3 regions of the Leclercia sp. S52 genome follow, and region 1 is predicted to be linked to each of the others. Evidence: predicted binding sites of a transcription regulator. Region 1 holds the regulator's gene; each other region holds the start of a gene.

The links. The regulator ArgR, encoded in region 1, controls arginine synthesis, uptake and breakdown. The targets are predictions, from matches to a motif close to ANTGAATAAAAATACANT.
Region 2: argF (ornithine carbamoyltransferase) is a predicted target of ArgR. The motif match lies at 1,250-1,267, and genes of this name have one in related genera.
Region 3: argA (amino-acid N-acetyltransferase) is a predicted target of ArgR. The motif match lies at 2,672-2,689, and genes of this name have one in related genera.

Annotation. Positions count from the first base shown of each region.
Region 1 covers NZ_CP152474.1:4,404,023-4,408,893, reverse strand. The annotation lists gene aaeB (p-hydroxybenzoic acid efflux pump subunit AaeB) at 1-496, shown strand, start outside; partial or broken gene AAHB66_RS21135 (NAD-dependent succinate-semialdehyde dehydrogenase) at 584-2,036, shown strand; gene AAHB66_RS21130 (barstar family protein) at 2,086-2,358, shown strand; gene yhcN (peroxide/acid stress response protein YhcN) at 2,419-2,685, opposite strand; gene yhcN (peroxide/acid stress response protein YhcN) at 2,803-3,066, opposite strand; gene argR (transcriptional regulator ArgR) at 3,444-3,914, opposite strand; gene mdh (malate dehydrogenase) at 4,319-4,871, shown strand, end outside.
Region 2 covers NZ_CP152474.1:512,959-517,829, reverse strand. The annotation lists gene miaE (tRNA isopentenyl-2-thiomethyl-A-37 hydroxylase MiaE) at 1-660, opposite strand, end outside; gene rraB (ribonuclease E inhibitor RraB) at 705-1,130, opposite strand; gene argF (ornithine carbamoyltransferase) at 1,295-2,299, shown strand; gene AAHB66_RS02395 (hypothetical protein) at 2,367-2,726, opposite strand; partial or broken gene AAHB66_RS02390 (IclR family transcriptional regulator) at 2,993-3,752, shown strand; gene AAHB66_RS02385 (glycoside hydrolase family 43 protein) at 3,757-4,871, opposite strand, start outside.
Region 3 covers NZ_CP152474.1:3,929,043-3,933,913, forward strand. The annotation lists partial or broken gene mltA (murein transglycosylase A) at 1-627, opposite strand, end outside; tRNA gene AAHB66_RS18755 (tRNA-Met) at 835-911, shown strand; tRNA gene AAHB66_RS18760 (tRNA-Met) at 956-1,032, shown strand; tRNA gene AAHB66_RS18765 (tRNA-Met) at 1,076-1,152, shown strand; gene amiC (N-acetylmuramoyl-L-alanine amidase AmiC) at 1,241-2,494, opposite strand; gene argA (amino-acid N-acetyltransferase) at 2,724-4,055, shown strand; partial or broken gene recD (exodeoxyribonuclease V subunit alpha) at 4,522-4,871, opposite strand, start outside.

The sequences.
Region 1 (4,871 bases):
CGGCTGTTTCCTTGCGATGATGGTTATTCTGCTGGTGCGTGATAACTCCCAGGCCCGCACCGGCCGCGTGCTGCTGAACCAGTTTGTTTCCGCTGCTGTTTCCGCGATGACCACCAACACTGCCCGGCGCAAAGAGAACCATCTGCCCGCGCTCTATCAGCAGCTGTTCTTACTGCTGAACAAATTCCCGGGCGACATCGCCAGATTCCGCCTGGCCCTGACCCTGATCATCGCCCACCAGCGTCTGCGCAATGCACCGGTGCCGGTTAATGACGATCTCTCGGCATTCCACCGCCAGCTGCGGCGCACCGCCGATCATGTGATTTCGGCCACCAGCGACGATAAGCGGCGACGCTATTTTGCTCAGCTGCTTGAGGAGCTGGATATCTACCAGGAAAAACTGCGCATCTGGGAGGCGCCGCGACAGGTGACCGAACCGGTGCAGCGGCTGGTGGGGATGCTGCATCGCTACCAGAATGTGCTCACCGACAGCTGATCCTCCTGAAAACCGACGTCGTAAGCGTCGGTTTTTTTGTGACTATACTTATTCGGGCAAGTACTTAAACCCAGAATGGGAGGATACATGACTACCCAGGCTCTTCAGGACAGTGCGCTATTTCAGACAGGATATCTGGTCGATGGCGTATGGAAAACGCTCGATACCACATTCGATGTACTTAACCCGGCTACCGGCGAGGTGATCGCTAAAGTGGCAAAAGCGGGCACCAAAGAGACCGAAGAGGCCATCGCCGCCGCAAGCCGTGCTTTCCCGGCGTGGCGGGCCAGAACCGCAAAAGAGCGCTCGACCATCCTCTATCGCTGGTATGAACTCATCATTGAGAACAAGCAGTGGCTTGGACAACTAATGACCACCGAGCAGGGCAAACCGCTGAAAGAGGCGGAGGGCGAAGTCGAGTACGCGGCCAGCTTTATTCAGTGGTTCGCCGAGCAGGCCAAACGCGCCAACGGGGAGATCATTCCCCCCGGTTAAACCCGGCTCCCGCATTCTGGCCACCCGCGAACCGGTTGGCGTGGTAGCGGCTATCACGCCGTGGAACTTCCCGATGGCGATGCTGACCCGCAAACTGGGCCCGGCGCTGGCCGCAGGCTGTACCGGGGTGATCAAACCGGCTAACAACACGCCGCTCAGCGCCTTTGCGCTGCTGACCCTGGCGAAAAAAGCGGGCGTCCCGGACGGCGTACTCAACGCGGTGGCGGGCAACACCTCTGAGATAAGCGATGCGATCATGGCCAGCCATGAGGTGCGCAAAATCTCCTTTACCGGCTCGACGGCGGTCGGCAAAACGCTGATGCGCAATGCCGCCGAAACCATGAAAAAAGTCTCGATGGAGCTGGGTGGGAACGCGCCCTATATCGTTTTTGACGATGCCGATATTGATGCTGCGGTAAAAGGGGCCATCGCCAACAAATTCCGTAATGCGGGTCAGGTCTGCGTCAGCGTTAACCGCTTCTATATTCAGGAGTCGGTGTATGACGCCTTCGTCAGCCAACTCGCCGCCGCCGTAAACGCCTTAAAAGTGGGTAACGGCCTGGAGGAGGGCACCGTTGTCGGGCCGCTCATTGAACCTGCCGCGGTAAAAAAAGTGCGCGAGCATGTCGAGGACGCGGTCGCCAAAGGGGCGAAGGTACTGGCAGGCGGAAAAGCGCACGAGCTGGGCGGTAACTTCTGGCAGCCGACGGTGTTGGGCGATTGCTATGAAGGGATGGCGCTGGCCAGTGAAGAGACCTTTGGGCCCGTTGCAGCCTGCTTCCGTTTTACCTCCGAAGAGGAGGTTATTCAGCGCGCCAATAATACGCCTTTTGGCCTGGCCGCCTATTTCTATACCCAGAATCTGCAGCGGGTGTTCCGCGTTTCACAGGCCATTGAGAGCGGAATGATCGGGATTAACGAATGCGCGGTCTCCACCGAGCTGGGGCCTTTTGGCGGGGTGAAAGAGTCAGGGCTGGGACGTGAAGGTTCAGTACTGGGCCTGGAGGAGTTCCTTGAAGTGAAAACCCTGCATATCGGGGGGATTATAATCGGCAGGGCGGCATCAGCCGCCCGCCTGGACGGGGTGGCGGGAAATGAATATCTATACGTTTGATTTTGATGAAATCGACAGTCAGGAAGACTTTTACCGTGAGTTTTCACGTACCTTTGGCATCGCGCGGGAGAGCGTGACAAACCTGGATTCTCTGTGGGAGATCGTGACCGGCAACCAGCTGCCGTTACCGCTTGAAATCGAATTTACCCATTTGCCGGAGAAGCTGCGCAGGCGTTTCGGTGCGCTTATCCTGCTATTTGATGAGGCGGAAGAGGAGCTGGAAGGTCAGATCCGCTTTAACGTTCGTCCGTAAAAAGGCAAAAAAAAAGCCCCTGCGAGGCAGGGGCAAGTCGTAGGTCAATACGACGAGGGTTTATTTGTACAGCTCGGCCGTGGCATGCCAGTGGTCGCCTGTATTCAACTCGGTAATGCGATAGCTGCTGGCGCCGGCTTTTTCAGCTTTTGCTGCCAGGGCCTGACGGACATCCATTGGAGAACCGGCAACTTCGGTAACGCCTACGCTACCCAGTGATTGCAGGCCTTGTGCTTGTTCCGCGGTAACCTGATGCACAGCTGCGCTGGCACCGAATGAGAGAACGGAAGCTAAACCAAGGGTGGCGATGATTAATTTAGTGTTCATAGTCTTTACTCCTTACTTACAGGGCACGTTCAACGGCGAGAAGGGTTATGCTGCTATTTTTATGCCTGGTGTCGTTGAACTGAGATAACGGGTATTTCGGGTTGTGCGCGGTACGACTTATTTGTAGAGCTCAGCAGTGGCATGCCAGTGGTCACCGGTACGCGCTTCGATAACGCGATAGGATGAGGCACCCTGTTCCTGCGCTTTTTCTTTCAGCATCTGATTCATGTCCATCGGAGAAGTACCGATTGCACCGACAGAAACGGTACCGATAGATTCACGGGACTGGGCCTGCTCGGCGTTAATCGCATCGGCAGCAAATGCACCGAAAGACAGAACAGACAGAATGCTTAGTGTGGCTACGGTAGTTTTGATTTTCATGATTCTCTTCCTCGTCATATTCTTTACTGGGGTCTTCGTTTCGTGACCCTCATCACAAAATCAAGTATACACTAATAACGGCAAAAATTAATACCATGCTAATTGTTTCTCGTGAAATTACGTATTAAGCAGAGATGGTTTTATAACTGAAGGGAATAAAAAAGCCGGGGGTAAACGCAAAATAGTCGATTATTTTTATTAAAATCATAAGGATAGGACAATTTGATTATTCGTGCGATCGTGGGGCGAATCATCCACTGCATGAATGAATTGAAGCGGAAAAACGCACTATTTGTTAAATCACAGATAACAGAATGTAAGGCAAAACGAGGCAGGAACCGAAGATTCCCCGCTGCGGGACGCAGCAGGGAAGGAGATCAGAGTTCCTGTTCGAACAGAACCAGAATGGCTTCGTAGAGGTCTTTCACCGAAAAACCATTGGCCGGGGTCGTGAAGATTGTATCGTCACCGGCGATGGTGCCGAGAATACCTTCTGCTTTCCCGAGCGAGTCGAGCAGACGCGCAATCAGCTGGGCTGCGCCCGGGCTGGTGTGGATCACCACCACGGCATCGTTATAGTCGATATCCAGCACCAGATTCTTCAGCGGGCTCGAGGTTGTCGGTACGCCCAGCTCAGCTGGCAGACAGTAGACCATCTCCATTTTGGCGTTGCGGGTACGCACTGCGCCAAACTTGGTTAACATGCGGGAGACTTTCGACTGGTTGATATTTTCGAAGCCTTCTTCCTGTAAGGCCTGAACGATCTCACCCTGAGAACTAAACTTTTCTTCTTTAAGCAGCGCTTTGAACGCCTTAACCAATTCTTCTTGTTTAGAAGAGATTCGCATAAATCACCCGAAATATAGCGGTAGAAACAACATTATTATGCACATGGATGAATTTTTATGCAAAGTATCTGCCCAATCTTAGGCTGAAATAATGTTATGAAAGGGAGTGATTTTATCAAAATTCGTTATCGAGGAACATGCCTGCGTCACGCCTCGCAAATAAGCTTAAAAGTAAATTAAATGTTATCAAATTGATGTTGTTTTGGTGGCTGGCGAGGGTGTATTGTAACCCCCTCTTGATTCGTTGCTTAGTTATCGCATAACGCCCGATAGCCTTCCGGCAGAAGCGAAAAGCGCGTGACCGCTAATTCTCAAAGCATGAAGATTGTAATTATTGATCTGCTGAATTATGGTCGCCGCGACGGAGTAACAGAAAGTTAGCTCACCATAATAAGGAGTTTAGGATGAAAGTCGCAGTCCTCGGCGCTGCTGGCGGTATCGGCCAGGCGCTTGCCCTACTACTGAAAACTCAGCTGCCTGCAGGCTCAGAACTCTCTCTGTACGACATCGCCCCGGTAACCCCTGGTGTGGCGGTTGACCTGAGCCACATCCCGACGGCTGTCAAAATCAAAGGCTTCTCCGGTGAAGATGCGCGCCCGGCGCTCGAAGGCGCAGACGTTGTGCTGATCTCCGCAGGCGTGGCGCGTAAGCCTGGCATGGATCGTTCTGACCTGTTCAACGTGAATGCCGGTATCGTTAAGAACCTGATTCAGCAGGTCGCGACAACCTGTCCGAAAGCCTGCATCGGTATCATCACTAACCCGGTTAACACCACTGTTGCTATCGCAGCAGAAGTGCTGAAAAAAGCGGGCGTGTATGACAAGAACAAACTGTTCGGCGTGACCACGCTGGACATCATCCGCTCCAACACCTTTGTGGCGGAACTGAAAGGTAAGCAGCCAACCGAGCTGGAAGTTCCGGTTATCGGTGGCCACTCTGGCGTGACCATTCTGCCAC
Region 2 (4,871 bases), 1.0 Mb from region 1:
GTTGTCGCTGACCTGTTGGGCAAGCGTCAGATAGTCCTGATAGTGCCGCGCCTCAGAGCGCAGCAGCGACAGGTAAAACTTCTGCAGATCCTCGTCGAGGAACGGCGCCAGCGCGGCGAAGCGTTCGCAGGAGCGCGCTTCGATATAGGCTCCGCAGATCAGCTTGTCGATCAGCGTCAGCGGCTCGTGGGTGCGCACGGCTGACAGCATCCCTTTGGCGTAGCGGCTGGCGGTGATTTTGACGTAGGGGATGTTGCGGGACAGCATCGCCTCGCGCACCTGCCAGAAGTGGTGCAGCTCCTCTTTGATCAGCAGCACCATGCTGTCGATAAGCAGCTGGCCCCAGGGGTCGTCGGTCTTCGGCATCACGCTTTTGCCAATCTGCTTATGCAGGGCGACAAAATCCGGTTCCGGGCCTTCGCGGAAGGTAAAGGCTTCGTAGGGCTTGAGCCACTCGAGCAGCGCGTCGGCACCGCTCTCATCGGCGACGTATTTTCGCACTAGCAGCAGCGCGGTCTGGGCGGCTTTGAGTTCGCACACCATATGGTCGGTGAGCAGCAGCGGCAGGTTAGCCGGGTCGCGGGCTTTATCAATCCACGCTTGCGGGGTCGGGCACTGGAGGAAGTTTAAAACAGGGGCGAGTATCTGCGGGTAATCCATTATTAAACCTTGCAAAGCGGCAGCCGAAGCTGCCGCGATAATACTTAGTGACGCACGCCGTCGTCGTCTTCATCAACGAAATCTTCGTCGTCGTCTTCGTCACCCTCTTCGCCGTTCGGATCTTCAAAGTAGGTGCCCCAGCCGTCGTATTCCACTTCAAAACGTTCGGCCAGGTCCATCAGCTGTTCAACCTGGGCGTCGATCAGCTCGGCTTTCAGCGCGCCTTCGCTCAGGATGTCGCAGCAGATGACGGTGTCGCCCTCTTCCACTTCCAGCTCTTCTGGCTCGGTCACTTCGTAACCCAGACGGAACGCTTCTACCGCCAGCTTTTCCAGCGCTTCGAAATCATCCGCAGAGAAATGGTGCTCGATGGTGTACAGCGCATCCGGATCGCTGCCGTCTTCCAGCAGTTCTTCAATAATCAGTCGCGTCTCTTCGCGCTGTTCTTCCAGCAGTTCTGGGTTTGCCATGGCTCGTTCCTCTTTAAAGTGCGGCAGATACTTCTATTTTCACACACGGATGTGTTTGCCTCCACCTTTGTAAGAAAGATTTGTGAAACGGGGTTGCAAGTGAATATTGATACAGATAAAGTGAATTTTAATTCAATAAGTGACCTTTGCCATGTGAGGATAAAATGTCTGAACTGTATAAAAAACATTTCCTGAAATTGCTCGATTTTACCCCTGCACAGCTCACCTCCCTGCTTGCCCTCTCGGCACAGCTGAAAGCCGATAAGAAAAAAGGGACTGAAGTACAGAAGCTTACTGGCAAAAACATCGCGCTCATCTTCGAAAAAGACTCAACCCGCACCCGATGCTCTTTCGAAGTTGCCGCATTTGACCAGGGCGCTCGCGTGACTTATCTCGGGCCGAGCGGCAGCCAGATTGGGCATAAAGAATCAATTAAAGATACCGCGCGCGTGCTGGGTCGGATGTATGACGGCATTCAGTATCGCGGCCATGGTCAGGAAGTGGTCGAAACCCTGGCGGAATTTGCCGGCGTACCGGTGTGGAACGGGCTGACCAACGAGTTCCACCCGACCCAGCTGCTGGCGGACCTGCTCACCATGCAGGAGCATCTCCCGGGCAAGGCCTTTAACGAGATGGTGCTGGTCTATACCGGCGACGCGCGTAACAACATGGGTAACTCGATGCTGGAAGCGGCGGCGCTCACCGGGCTGGATCTGCGTCTGGTGGCCCCGAAAGCCTGCTGGCCGGAAGCGAGCCTGGTGGCGGAGTGCAGCGCCCTGGCAGTGAAGAACGGCGGCAAAATCACCCTCACCGAAGACGTGGCGGCGGGCGTGAAGGGCGCAGGCTTTATCTATACCGACGTGTGGGTGTCGATGGGCGAAGCCAAAGAGAAGTGGGCAGAGCGGATTGCGCTGCTGCGTGGCTATCAGGTGAACAGCCAGATGATGGCGCTGACCGGTAACCCGAACGTGAAGTTCCTGCACTGTCTGCCGGCGTTCCACGACGACCAGACCACGCTGGGCAAGCAGATGGCGAAAGAGTTCGATCTGCACGGCGGGATGGAAGTGACGGACGAGGTATTTGAGTCGGCGGCGAGCGTGGTATTTGATCAGGCAGAGAACCGCATGCATACCATTAAAGCGGTAATGGTCGCCACTCTGGGTGAATAACCTCTGCGTTTAAATTAACGGGAGGGTTATCGCCCTCCTGCTCTTTATATTATCCGTCTGGATATTATTAATTTGCCCTCACCCGCACCTTACCGTAGGGGCATTTTTTAAAGATGCACTTTGTCGGGGCATCGCACGTCTCGCTCTCCGGCTCCCGATGGCCGGGGCAACTGGACATCTTGTGCATCACGCGCCACAGGGTATGGCTGTATTTGTCGATCTGCAGAATATTAATATCGCAGGGCTCGTCGTTAATAAATAAACGATTATAAATGACTTTTATCCGATCGCCGGGTTTAAAAAGCTGCTCGCCGTTATACCACAGAATATATTTATGATTATGCTGAGTGAGAATTTTTGAAAATAACGTTCCAGTAGCCGGACTGGCAATTGTACCCAAAGAGATCCATGTTTTCGAAGCAGTCATAAAATACCTTTTAAACGAGCCATGCAGAATGCGGAAAGCCATACGGTTAATGAGTGTAAAAGAACAATTAAAATGTGAGTAATAGGCACAGCCTATCTTTTTAATTCGGATCCATAAGCATCAGATATGACTTAAGTCAAATTTCACCGCCTCTGTTGCCAATGCCGATATTGAGATCGGCCGAGGCCGCGCCTGCCGGGTCGATTGATTTTTCAGCGTAAACAGGGTACGTTTTGGCCTTAATTCCAGCGCGGATGTCCGATCTTATGCCTATTATTCAATCTGTTGAACGTGCCTTACAGATCCTCGATCTGTTTAACGAACAGGCGACGGAACTCAAAATCACCGACATCAGTAAACAGATGGGCCTGAGCAAGAGCACCCTTCACTCGCTGCTTAAAACCCTGCAGCTGCACGGCTATATCGATCAGAATCCGGAGAACGGTAAATATCGCCCGGGCATGAAGCTGGTCGAGCGCGGCCACTTTGTGGTGAGCACCATGGATATTCGCCAGAAGGCGAAGCACTGGCTGACGGAGCTGTCGGAGCGCACCGGGCAGACCACCCATCTGGGCATTCTGGACGGGCGCGAAGGGGTTTATATCGAGAAGATTGAAGGCAAGCTGGCGGCCATCGCCTACTCGCGCATTGGCCGTCGCCTGCCGGTGCATGCCACCGCTATTGGCAAAGTGCTGATCGCCTGGCTGAGCGACGCCGAGCTGAACACCCTGCTGGAGGGTTATCAGTACACCACCTTTACTCCCGCGACCCTGGCCTCACGCGAGGCGCTGCTGGCCGCGCTGGCGCAAACCCGCGAGCAGGGTTATGCCCTCGACAGTGAAGAGAACGAACAGGGGGGTGCGCTGCGTGTCGGTTCCGGTGCGTAACCATGAATCCCGCGTGATCGCCGCCCTGAGCCTGTCGACCCTCACCTCCCGCGTCAGCGATGAGGAACTGACCCACTTCCGCGAGCAGCTGCAGGAGGCCGGGCGCCAGCTCTCACGCGCGCTGGGCTACCCGGCCTGAGCCGTTATACCGGCTCGTAGGTGAAATAGTCGAAGTCGGCGTGGCAGCCATCACCGCTGATATCCTCGCAGTGCAGCCCGACAAAGGCGCCGGTAAAGAAGCCGCGCCCGCCGATATAGTCATCCGACAGCTTCCACGCCTCGTACGTCACCGGCACGGTGTGCCACGTTTCGCCGTCGAATGAGTAGCTGTAGCGGTAGACCAGCTTATCCACGTCAACGCGCAGCCAGATGCTCTGCGCCTCATCCGGCACCGGAATGGGCTGCTCGTGCAGCGGCCACGACGGCACGTTGTGGTCAAGCTGGATCACCTTGATGGTTCTGCCCTGCCCCTCCTCGTAATCGACAAAGCAGTAGCTCCAGTTTTTGCTGTTGTAGTAGCAGGTCAGGCCCGCGCTCTGCTGGAAGTGACGCGGGGCGAACTCCATTCGCGTTTCGGCGCGGAAAGTGAAGTGCTGCCAGCGGCGCGCCACGGTGGACTGGGTGAAGGTCGAGTTGAGGGAGTCGTTGCCGTACAGGCGTAAAAAGCCTTTACGCGCCCGCAGGGAGCCGAGACTCTCGTCGAACGGAATGCGCAGGGTCTGCAGCTCCGGGTCGAGGCGCTCGCCGTCGAAATCGTCCCGCCAGTCGGGCTGCACCGCGCTCGGGCTCTCGGTCATTTGCGGGCCTGGCACCGTCAGTTGGGCATGTTTACCCCCTTCCACGTACGGCCAGCCGTCGCGCCACTCGATGCGTGCGATCCCCGTCTCACGCCCCAGCGAGCAGTATCCGCGCCCGCCAGCTCCCAGCAGCGGAATACCCGGCAGACGCTGCGGGCGGCTGGTGAGATAGGCCATGTACCACTCCCCGGTGTGGGTCTGGAGCAGCGAGCCGTGGCCGCTTTTTTGCAGCGGGTTCTCCGGCAGGTGCCAGCTGGTCATCATGGTCACCTCCGGGTGCAGCTCATACGGGCCGTCCAGATTTTTTGCGCGCAGCACCACTACCGCGTGTTCGTAGCTGGTGCCCCCTTCGGCGACCATTAAATAGTACCAGCCGTCCTTGCGGTAAATATGCGCCCCTTCGGTGTAGCACAGCGGCGTGCCGGTGAAGAGGGTTTTACGCTCGGGCGACAGGGTGCGGG
Region 3 (4,871 bases), 470 kb from region 1:
CGGTAAGCGTGGCCGTTTTTACCGGAATAGCTGAAGAAGTTAAGCGGGCTGCCGTCGCCAAAGTCGATATAACCGCTGCCCTGCACGTCCATGATGAAGTTATCCATCAGCGAGTTGCTGTAGGCCAGGATATAGCTGTCGCTCAGCGCACCGGAGTAGATCTCGGCGCGGGATGGCAGGCGGCCACGTTTTGGCGGCATGCGGTAAATAGGGTATTTGAACTCACCCTGTGCGGTATGGCGCGCCTGCACCACCGGGGTGTAGTAGCCGGTAAACTGGACGTTACCGTAGTTATCGGTGCCTTCCATCTGCCAGGCGTCAATGCCGAACTGGCGCATGGTGCGGGTATCCCCCCCCGGCGCGTAACCAGTCCTGCACGGCGTTATACACGCTGTTCTGCGAGCCATACAGCCGCGGCGACGCGGTGCGGATCTGGCTCACCTGCTCTGCGAAGTCGCCACCATTAATGGGCGCGCCCACGGCGTCAGGTTGATTTACTAAAGAGAAAGGCTGGGTCAGTTTCCCGTCTTTATATTGCTGACCGCGATCGGTCGGTTTGGAGGAACAGGCAGCCAGAATAGCTACCATCGCGCCCGTCATCAGATACTTCGCCCAACGTCCTTTCATTATATCTCGTCTTTAAGTTGCCCGATTCTGCGCAATGAAGATAACAAACCGGCAAGTGTATTGAAATGCGATTACCTCCCCTCACGCAAATTTTGCGCAAAAAACAGCCGAACTGTCGGAGGAGCGTACAATCAACACCTAATTTGGTGATTTTTACGAAAAAGGGTTGCAACAAAAAGTCATCCGAGTATAGTGCGCTTCCACGGACGCGGGGTGGAGCAGCCTGGTAGCTCGTCGGGCTCATAACCCGAAGGTCGTCGGTTCAAATCCGGCCCCCGCAACCAATTAAAATTTGATGAAGTATCTTCTACGACTGTAGAAAGACGGACGCGGGGTGGAGCAGCCTGGTAGCTCGTCGGGCTCATAACCCGAAGGTCGTCGGTTCAAATCCGGCCCCCGCAACCAATCAAATTTAAAGAAGTAAGATTCTACGAAGTAGAATGACGGACGCGGGGTGGAGCAGCCTGGTAGCTCGTCGGGCTCATAACCCGAAGGTCGTCGGTTCAAATCCGGCCCCCGCAACCAACACTTCTGAAAACAATAAACACCCTTTCGGGTGTTTTTTTGTATCTGCAGTTTGTCATTTTGCCGGGCGTAAACCCGGCCATCCTGATTAACCGCGTCTCGCCAGCGTCGCCCCATCCGAGAAATAGGCTTTAATCCCCGCCAGTATCGACTCCGCCACTTCCTGCTGGAAGGCGGCCGTCTTAAGCTTGCGCTCCTCTTCCACGTTACTGATAAACGCGGTCTCCACCAGGATCGACGGGATATCCGGCGCTTTTAATACCGCAAACCCGGCCTGCTCGACGCTGTTTTTATGCAGCTTGTTTACCCTACCCAGTCTACCCAGTACGGCTTTACCAAACTTCAGGCTGTCGGTGATGGTCAGCGACTGCACCATATCAAACAGCGTGTGGTCAACGTAACGATCGCCGCTCTTGCTGACGCCGCCGATCAGGTCAGAGGCGTTTTGCGAATCTGCCAGCAGTTTTGCCGCCGTACTGGTTGCCCCTTTGGTGGAAAGGGCAAACACCGACGACCCGCTGGGCTGACGGCTGGTAAAGGCATCCGCATGGATAGAGATGAACAGATCCGCGCGCTGCTTTTGCGCTTTCGCCACGCGCACCTTCAGCGGAATAAAGACGTCTTCGTTACGCGTCATATAGGCGCGCATATTGCCTTCTCTGTCGATCAGCGCCTTCAGGCGACGGGCGATCTGCAGCACCACGTCTTTTTCCCGCGTGCGGTATTTGCCCACTGCGCCGGAGTCTTCCCCGCCGTGACCCGGATCGAGCATGATCACAATCGGGCGATCGCGCCCGGCTTTGCCCGGCTGCGGACCACTCTGCGCAGGCGGAACCTGCTTTTCGAGATCGCCTTTGTTGTAATCTTCCAGCAACGCCAGCAAAGGATCCTGAATGTCCGTCGCGTTGGCGGGATAGAGATCCATCACCAGACGCTCTTTAAAACCAGCTACCGGTGCCAGGGCAAACAGCTGCGGCTTCACGTTCTGCTTAAGTTCAAACACCATGCGCACGGTTTTCGGATCAAACTGCCCGACGCGCGCGGACTTGATAAAAGGATCGTCGCCACGGATCTGGGCGCTCATCCCTTTAAGGACTGAATTGAGGTTCACCCCTTCGATATCCACCACCACCCGCTCCGGATTACTCAGGGCGAATTGCTTATAGTTCAGCACCCGGTTGGACTCGACCGTCACGCGTGTATAGGTCGACGCTGGCCAGACACGTACCGCCACCACCTGACTGACGGCGGCAAGCCCTACCTGACTTACGCTAAGCAACCACATTGCCCCGGCCCCTTGTAACAGGCGGCGGCGACTTAATGCTTTACTGGATCCCGACATGCTTCTCCCGAGCAAAGATATCGAATAACTTCTCATAACGTCCAAATTGACCGAAAACTTTAGCGAATGATGCATAACCTGTCATCCTTAAAAGGGTAAACAATCATGCGTTAATGATTACTTCACTAAATGTTTTCTTTGCTTCGGCGAAAAGTTTGGCTTGCGCGCGGGTGCATATTCGAATAAAAATACAAAAATTACGAATAAACATTCAATGAGGGGTTGTGCCGTGGTGAAGGAACGTAGAATCGAACTGGTCCAGGGATTCCGCCATTCTGTTCCCTATATCAACACCCACCGGGGGAAGACGTTCGTCATTATGCTCGGCGGCGAAGCCATTGAGCACGAGAACTTCTCCAGCATTGTCAATGACATCGGCCTGCTGCACAGCCTGGGTATTCGCCTTGTTGTCGTTTATGGTGCCCGTCCGCAGATTGAAGCCAATCTGGCCGCGCATCATCACGAGCCGATTTACCACAAACATACCCGCGTCACCGACGCCAAAACGCTGGAGCTGGTAAAGCAGGCCGCCGGTCTGCTGCAGCTCGACATTACCGCGCGTCTGTCGATGAGCCTCAACAATACCCCGCTGCAGGGGGCGCACATCAACGTGGTGAGCGGCAATTTTATTATCGCTCAGCCGCTTGGGGTGGATGACGGGGTGGATTATTGCCACAGCGGACGTATTCGTCGTATTGATGAAGAGGCAATCCACCGCCAGCTCGACGGCGGCGCGATTGTGCTGACCGGCCCGGTTGCCGTCTCGGTGACCGGCGAAAGCTTTAACCTCACCTCAGAAGAGATTGCCACCCAGCTGGCAATCAAGCTGAAAGCCGAAAAAATGATCGGCTTCTGCTCCTCGCAGGGGGTCACTAACGAGCTGGGGAATATCGTCTCTGAGCTGTTCCCGAACGAAGCCCAGGCGCGGGTCGAAGCGCTTGAGGAACAGGGCGATTACTACTCTGGCACCGTGCGTTTCCTGCGCGGCGCCATCAAAGCCTGCCGCAGCGGCGTGCGCCGCAGCCACCTGATCAGCTATCAGGAAGACGGTGCCCTGTTGCAGGAGCTCTTCTCCCGCGACGGTATCGGGACGCAGATCGTCATGGAGAGCGCCGAGCAGATCCGCCGCGCCACCATCAACGACATCGGCGGCATTCTGGAGCTGATTCGCCCGCTGGAGCAGCAGGGGATCCTGGTGCGTCGCTCCCGCGAACAGCTGGAGATGGAGATCGACAAGTTCACCATTATTCAGCGCGACAACCTCACCATCGCCTGCGCGGCGCTCTATCCCTTCCCGGAAGAGAAGATTGGGGAGATGGCCTGCGTGGCGGTGCACCCTGACTACCGCAGCTCATCACGCGGCGAAGTGTTGCTGGAGCGGATCGCTCTTCAGGCGCGGCAGCTGGGGCTGAGTAAGCTATTTGTACTCACTACCCGCAGCATTCACTGGTTCCAGGAGCGCGGCTTCACGCCGGTGGACATTGATTCCCTGCCGGAAACCAAGAAAGAGATGTATAACTATCAGCGTCGCTCGAAGGTGCTGATGGCGGATCTGGGTTAATCTCTTTTCCAGCAAAGTTTGATAAATCCGCAATAATTTTCTTGCGCTTAAAGCGATGGAATAATTTCAGAATAATAAAACACTTACAGCGGCTCCCTGGTCCGGCTGAAAATCGCCGAAGCGTTTCCGGAAGGCCGGGGCGAGGCGCAGGGACGCGCCGAGAGGGCATAGCCTGCACGGATGCAGGCTGGTGCCCGACCCGAAAGCCTGAAGGAATAAGCTGAGGGCACCGCGAAGCGGCGATTTTCTTTGCCGGGAGCCGGGATTGTGAAGGGGGCGGCGGCGAGCCCCCCTTCACACGTTCACGGGTGACGCGGCCGACAGAGAAAAGCAGAACGTAAGGTGAACGGAACAACCACCTGAGCCGCATGTTCCCCCCTCACCCTAACCCTCTCCCTCAAGGGAGAGGGAATCGTCCGTGCGAAGATTATTTGAGGGGTTCCCTCAGAAGTGTGAGAGAAAATAATTACAAAGCTTCAAAAATCGCACTCAGCCCGCTGCGTCGCTCCGTACGGGTGGTAACGGCCTGCACCAGCACACCGTCATCCGCATACAGCGATAACCGCCGACGGGCACGCGTAATGGCCGTATAGACCAGCTCGCGGGTCACTACCGGGGACATCTGGGTAGGCAAAATCAGCGCCGCATGATCGAACTCAGAGCCCTGAGATTTATGCACCGTCATCGCCCACGCGGTTTCATGCTCCGGCAGGCGGCTCGGCTGTACGGACTTCAGGCTGCCGTCCGGCATCTGGAACCAGACGCGCAGCCCCTGCCCCCGATCCAGCGCAATCCCGATATCACCATTAAACAGAC